3 regions of the Massilia endophytica genome follow, and region 3 is predicted to be linked to each of the others. Evidence: predicted binding sites of a transcription regulator. Region 3 holds the regulator's gene; each other region holds the start of a gene.
What was found. Region 3 encodes HrcA, which represses chaperone genes, less so after heat shock. Its sites were predicted from a motif close to TTAGCACTCNNNNNNNNNGAGTGCTAA; they were not measured.
Positions count from the first base shown of each region.

Region 1: a site for HrcA is predicted at 1,003-1,029, ahead of groES (co-chaperone GroES). Genes of this name have one in related genera too.
Region 2: a site for HrcA is predicted at 1,171-1,197, ahead of rpoH (RNA polymerase sigma factor RpoH). Genes of this name have one in related genera too.

Region 1 is NZ_CP088952.1:3,569,517-3,571,780, reverse strand. Features, by position in the region: gene groL (chaperonin GroEL) at 1-617, opposite strand, end outside; gene groES (co-chaperone GroES) at 652-942, opposite strand; gene LSQ66_RS16385 (glutathione S-transferase family protein) at 1,233-1,871, shown strand; gene LSQ66_RS16380 (gliding motility protein GldB-related protein) at 1,868-2,264, shown strand, end outside.
Region 2 is NZ_CP088952.1:304,176-306,439, reverse strand. Features, by position in the region: gene LSQ66_RS01505 (cell division ATP-binding protein FtsE) at 1-124, shown strand, start outside; gene ftsX (permease-like cell division protein FtsX) at 121-1,035, shown strand; gene rpoH (RNA polymerase sigma factor RpoH) at 1,336-2,229, shown strand.
Region 3 is NZ_CP088952.1:4,267,807-4,270,070, forward strand. Features, by position in the region: gene fur (ferric iron uptake transcriptional regulator) at 1-208, shown strand, start outside; gene hrcA (heat-inducible transcriptional repressor HrcA) at 324-1,334, opposite strand; gene LSQ66_RS19560 (HAD family hydrolase) at 1,360-2,070, opposite strand; gene LSQ66_RS19565 (hypothetical protein) at 2,191-2,264, shown strand, end outside.

The DNA.
Region 1 (2,264 bases), 700 kb from region 3:
TTGATGAAGTACGGGGACAGGTAGCCGCGGTCGAACTGCATGCCTTCCACGATATCCAGCTCGTCGTTCAGGGACTTGCCGTCTTCCACGGTGATGACGCCTTCCTTGCCCACTTTTTCCATCGCTTCAGCGATACGCTCGCCGATCGAGGAATCGGAGTTGGCGGAGATCGCGCCAACCTGGGCGATTTCCTTGGAGGTGGTGCAGGGCTTGGCGATCTTCTTCAGTTCTTCGACGGTCGCTGCCACGGCCTTGTCGATGCCGCGCTTCAGGTCCATCGGGTTCATGCCGGCGGCCACGAACTTCATGCCTTCGCGAACGATGGCTTGTGCCAGCACGGTCGCGGTGGTGGTGCCGTCACCGGCGTTGTCGCTGGTCTTGGAAGCGACTTCCTTCACCATCTGCGCGCCCATGTTCATGAGCTTGTCTTTGAGTTCGATCTCTTTGGCGACCGACACGCCGTCCTTGGTGACGGTAGGGGCGCCGAAGGAGCGCTCCAGCACGACGTTGCGGCCTTTCGGGCCCAGGGTGACTTTAACGGCGTTGGCGAGGATGTTGACGCCTTCAACCATCTTGGCGCGCGCTGCGTCGCCGAAAATAACTTCTTTAGCTGCCATGTTTGTATTCTCCTGAATTCTTTAAAAGGGCCGATTACTTGTTAACGATGGCCATGATGTCTTCTTCGCGCATCACCAGCAGCTCTTCGCCGTCGACTTTGACGGCCTGGCCGGAGTATTTGCCGAACAGAACGCGGTCACCCACTTTCACTTCCAGCGCGCGCAGGGCGCCGCTGTCGGTCACTTTGCCGTTGCCTACAGCCAGCACTTCACCCTGATCCGGCTTCTCGGCCGCTGCATCAGGAATGATCAGGCCGGACGCAGTTTTGGTTTCCTGGTCCAGACGTTTGACGATGACGCGATCGTGCAAAGGGCGAAGGTTCATACAAAACTCCTTTTATATTCAGTGGGGTTAATGCTATTTATGCAAGACTGCTCAACATTGTTAGCACTCGGTACTAACGAGTGCCAACAATTATAGGGACGACCACATGCGATTTCAAGTCGGGAAGTTTGCGGACGAGCAAAAAGACGCCGGCCCGGGGCCGGCGTGAAAACTGAGGAACAGCGTGAAACGATGGCGCCGGGGTGCCGCCATCCCCTTTGAGTCGCAGGTAAGCCGCGTTCCTGACAAAGAAGATGACGCAAGAGTGCCAATCTGATAACTTGTTACCTATGGAAAACACAAACATCAGCCTGCTGGGGAAGCGCAGCTCCATCAATGTGCGCAAAGTCCTGTGGACGCTGGAGGCCCTCGGCCTGCCGTACGAACTGGAGGAGGAGTGGGGCAGCGGCCACCGCGATACCAATGTTCCCGAATTCCTGGCCCTGAACCCCAACGCCATGGTGCCCGTGCTGCGCGACGGCGCGCTCGTGCTGTACGAATCGAACACGATCTGCCGCTACCTGGCGGGCGCCTACGGCAAGGGAGCGCTGCTGCCTGCCGAACCGGCCCGCCGCGCGATGGTGGAGCAATGGATGGACTGGCAGGCCACGGAGCTCAATCCCGCCTGGCGGCACGCCTTCATGGGGCTGGTGCGCGGAAGCCCGCAGTTCGCCGACGCGGCAGGCATCGAAGCCAGCGCCGCGGCCTGGAACGCGAAAATGCGCATCCTGGAAAGCCAGCTCGAAAAGACGGGCGCCTACGCCGCCGGTTCCAGCTTCTCGCTGGCGGACATCGTGCTCGGGCTCTCCACCAACCGCTGGAAAATGACGCCCATCGAACACGCCGCGCTGCCCGCCGTGGAAGCGTGGTACGCCCGCCTTGCCTCGGAGGCGGGATTCAATCAATTCTGTGCAAACGGTACGCCATGACGATCAAGCCATTCATCACCGCATTCATGCTCGCCGCCTCCTTCGCCGGAAGCGCGGCAGCCGCCACCACGCAGCAGCTCATCGCGGACGCGCGCGCCCATATCGGGAAGAAGGAGTATGCCGCCGCGGCGGCATCCTTCCGCCAGGCCATGGACCAGGGCGCGGGCCATCCTTCCGTGATCTACGACGCAGCGTGCGCGCTGGCGCTGGAGGGCAAGCGCGAGGAAGCGCTCGCAATGGCCGAACGCGCCGCCGCGGCAGGCATGCGCGGCCGCCTGATGGTGGAGAACGACAGCGACCTGCTCCCCCTGCATGGCGACGCGCGCTGGGCCGCCGTGCTCGAAAAAATATCGGCCAACGACGCCGCCTACCGCGCGCTGCGCTCGGACCCGG
Region 2 (2,264 bases), 1.4 Mb from region 3:
CGCCTTTCATTCCGTGGGCGTGACCTGCGTGATCTCCACCCACGACGAGCAGGTGCTGGATGCGGCGGGCCGCGTCATCTACCTCAAGCAGGGCCAGCTGGAAGATGCGGGGGTGGCGGCATGAGCGTCTGGCTGCGTCAGCATGTCTTTGCCCTGGGCGCCGCCCTGGTCCACCTGCGCCGCGCGCCGGGCAGCTTCCTCTTCAATATCCTGGTGGTGGCCATCGCCCTCGCCCTGCCCTTCGCCGGGCTGACGGTGCTGGACAATGTGCGGCCCATGTCCGAGCAGCTCTCGGTCGATCCGGAGCTCAGCGTCTTCATGGCCCACGACACGCCGCGCGAGCAGGCTTCCGGCCTGGCGTCCTCGCTGCGCGGCATCGTGCCGGACGCGCGCATCGTCTTCGTGCCGCGCGAGAAGGCGCTGGATGCGCTGAAGGACAAGAGCGGCCTCTCCGACGTGCTGGAAACCCTGGGCGACAATCCCCTGCCGGACAGCTATGTCATCAAGCTCAACGCCTTCCGCACGGCTGCCGAGGGCGCGGCCATCGACGGCATCGCCGAACGCATGCGCGCCCTGCCCGGTGTGGAAACGGTGCAGGTGGATTCGGCCTGGGTGAAGCGCCTGGCCGCCCTGCTGGGCGTGCTGCGCCTGGCCCTGCTGCTGCTGGCCGTCACCCTGGGCACAGTGGTGGTGGCCGTGGTCTTCAACACTATCCGCCTGCAGGTGCTGACCCAGCGCGAAGAAATTCTGGTGTCCAAGCTGATCGGCGCCACGGACACCTTCATCCATCGCCCCTTCTATTACACGGGCGCCCTGCTCGGGCTGTGCGCAGGCGCGGTTGCGCTCGGCGCCGTGGCGCTTGCCCTGCGCCCGCTGAACACGGCCATTGCCGAATTTGCACGCCTCTATGCTTCCGAGTTCCAGCTCGCCCCGCTCGAACCGCTGGCCATGGCCCTGCTCCTGGCCCTGTCCGCCAGCCTGGGGCTTGTAGGAGCAGTGCTCTCCGTGCAGCGCCACCTCGCCCGCCTCAATTAATCGTCCCTGGCAGCGTGCGTTCTCGCACAGAGAGCGCCGCGGCCCCGGCGATAAGCTGTTTCCTATCCCGCGCGTCCCCAATCGGCCACCGTTAGCCGATAGTGTTTTCCCTATCAACTTCATTAATTTGGACGATTGGCACTCAACGAGGGAGAGTGCTAATATATGTCCAGAGTAATGCAAAACAGTTCTTTAGAGCAAGATTAAGAACTGTCTAAGTTCCATAGAGCATGCTGTAGGCAATGAGCGATCCCGGCAATTCCGCAGGGACGCAAGCTAAACGAGGAAATGAACATGACTATGATGTCCGCACCTTCCGCACTGGTTCCGGCCGGCAGTAGTGCCTTAGGACTCGGGTTCAGTGGCAACCTGGGCAACCTGGACGCCTACATTTCCGCCGTCAACCGCCTGCCGATGCTGTCCCACGAGGACGAAGTGAAGCTCGGCCGTCAGCTCAAGGAAAAGAACGACCTGAAAGCCGCCGAGAAGCTGGTGCTGTCGCACCTGCGCCTGGTGGTTTCCATCGCGCGCGGCTACCTGGGCTACGGCCTGCCGCACGCCGACCTGATCCAGGAAGGCAATATCGGCCTGATGAAGGCCGTGAAGCGCTTCGATCCGGACCAGGGCGTGCGCCTGGTGTCTTACGCCATGCACTGGATCAAGGCCGAGATGCACGAGTACATCCTGAAGAACTGGCGCCTGGTGAAGGTGGCGACCACGAAGGCGCAGCGCAAGCTGTTCTTCAACCTGCGCAGCCACAAGCAGGGCCTGGACGCGATGACGCCGACCCAGATCGACCAGCTGGCCAAGATGCTGGACGTGAAGCGCGAGGAAGTGATCGAGATGGAAACGCGCCTGAGCGGCCGCGACATCGCGCTGGAATCGCCGACCGACGATGAAGACGACAAGTTCGCGCCCATCGCCTACCTGTCCTCCGACCAGAACGAGCCCACGCGCGTGCTGGAAGCGGAGCAGGTGACGCGCCTGCAGTCCGAGGGCCTGGAAACGGCGCTGAGCAAGCTCGACCCGCGTTCCCGCCGCATCGTGGAAGCCCGCTGGCTGGCGAACGACGACGGCTCCGGCGCCACCCTGCACACGCTGGCGGACGAGTTCGGCGTGTCGGCCGAGCGCATCCGCCAGATCGAGGCGGCGGCGCTGAAAAAAATGAAGGGCGCACTGCAGGCTTACGTCTGATCAAGCCCCTTCCGACAGGCCCGGCGGGTTCCCCC
Region 3 (2,264 bases):
GAGCGGCAAGGCGATCTTCGAATTGAACGAAGGCTCCCACCACGACCACCTGGTGTGCCTGGACTGCGGGCGGGTGGAGGAATTCATCGACGAGGACATCGAGCAGCGCCAGCAGCGCATCGCCAGCGAGCGCGGCTTCAAGATCGCCGAACACGCCCTCGCCATCTACGGCAACTGCATCAAGACCAACTGCCCGCACCGCCATTAATAATGAGGGGACGGACCCCTTTAAGAAATTTTTTTGTAACCTGCGGGGACGGACCCCAATTAAGAAACTTTTTCCGCAGAAAAAAGTTTCTTAATTGGGGTCCGTCCCCGCAGGTCTAGCCCTGGCTTAGCGCATTCGACAAGAGCCGCGAGGTGATGTCCACAATGGGAATCACCCGCTCGTAGGCCATGCGGGTGGGCCCGATCACCCCCAGGGTGCCCACGATGCGCCCGTTCTGGGTATAGGGCGCCGTGACCACGCTCATCTCGTCCATCGGCACCAGGGTGGACTCGCCCCCGATATAGATCTGCACCCCCGAGGCCTTGCTCGACACGTCGAGCAGCTGCATGAGCCCCGTCTTCTGCTCGAAGAGGTCGAACATGGCGCGCAGCGAGCTCATGTTCGAGGACAGCTCGTTTACCGACAGCAGGTTGCGCTCGCCCGCGATCACCACATCCTCCGCGCTCTCGGCCATGGCCGCGCTGCCCGCCTCCACCGCCGCCTGCATCAGGCGGCCCATGTCGTCGCGCAGCTGGGCCAGTTCGCTCTGCAGGCGCCCGCGCACCTGCTCGAAGGACAGGCCGCTGTAGTGCTGGTTGATGAAATTGGCCGACTGCTGCAGCTGGGCCGGCGTGTAGTCCACGTCCGTGAGCAGCAGGCGGTTCTGCACATCGCCTCCGGGCGCCACGATGACGAGCAGGATGCGCTTCTCGCCCAGGCGCAGGAACTCGATCTGCTGGAAGGCCGACTCGTGGCGCGGCGCCATCACCACCCCCGCGAACTGGGACAGGGAGGACAGCATCTGCGCCGCGTTGGCGATCAGCTTCTGCGGCGCCTGCGGCTGCAGGCGGGCCTCCACGGCGCGCTCGTCCAGCGGCTGCACCGTCAGCAGGGTGTCGACGAAGATGCGGTAGCCGCGCGGCGTGGGCACGCGGCCGGCCGAGGTGTGGGGGCTGGCCACATAGCCCAGCTCCTCGAGGTCGGCCATGATGTTGCGGATGGTGGCCGGCGACAGGTCCAGGCCGGAAATCTTGGACAGGGCGCGCGAGCCCACGGGCTGGCCGTCCGCGATATAGCGCTCTACCAGCGCTTTGAGCAATGTTTGGGCACGTGTATCGAGTTGCATGATGGGATCCTGCGGTTGACGCCTATTATGCACCCCCGGGGCCGTCCGCGGCCAACTCCTCTTCCAGCCAGGCAATCAGTTCGCTGAAACTGGCCACCACCGCCTCCGGCGCCAGGCCGGGCGGCAGGGGCGCGCCCGTGCGGTTCATCCACACGGCGCGCAGGCCCGCCTGCTGGGCGCCCCGCACGTCCAGCTCCGGGTCGTCGCCCACGTAGACGGCCGCGGCCGGGGCCACCCCGAGGGCGTCGCAGGCGGCCAGGAAGATGGCCGGATCGGGCTTGCCGCGGCCGAAGCGGGCGGCCGCCAGGGATACCGCAAAATGGTGGGCGAGGCCCACGACTTCAAGGTCGGCATTGCCGTTGGAGATGGTGCCCAGGCGCAGGGACTGGCCCAGGTGCAGCAGGCCGGGCAGCACGTCGTCGTAAGGCTGGACGGCGTTGCGGGCGGCCAGGAAATGGCGCATGGCCCCCTCGATGTGGGCCGCGTCCTCGCCCGCCTCGGCGAAGGCGTGCTCCAGGCCGCGCCGCCGCAGGCTGGCCAGGTCGTGCGCCAGCTCGGGCGCCTGCGCCAGCAGGGCCTGGCGGCGCGCGCGCAGGGTGGCGATGTCGAAGGCCTGCGCCACCCGGGGCGCGTGGGCGGCCAGCCAGGCGTGCAGGCTGAGCTCGGCCGCCGCGATCACGGGCGCGATGGGCCACAAGGTATCGTCCAGGTCGAAGAGGATGGCTTGCGGGCGCATGCCCCATTGTCGCACGGTCACAAGCTGTTACAAGGATTTATCGGCCCGCAACTTGCCAAATGCACTAAAATAGGCGCCGATTCGGGCCGCGCGGCGGCCCAGACTGGGAGAAATGGCGATATGAAGAGTAAGTATGTGCGTGCGGGCGCAGGCCTCTTGTGCGCGGCCCTGCTGGCCGCCTGCGGCGGCGGCGG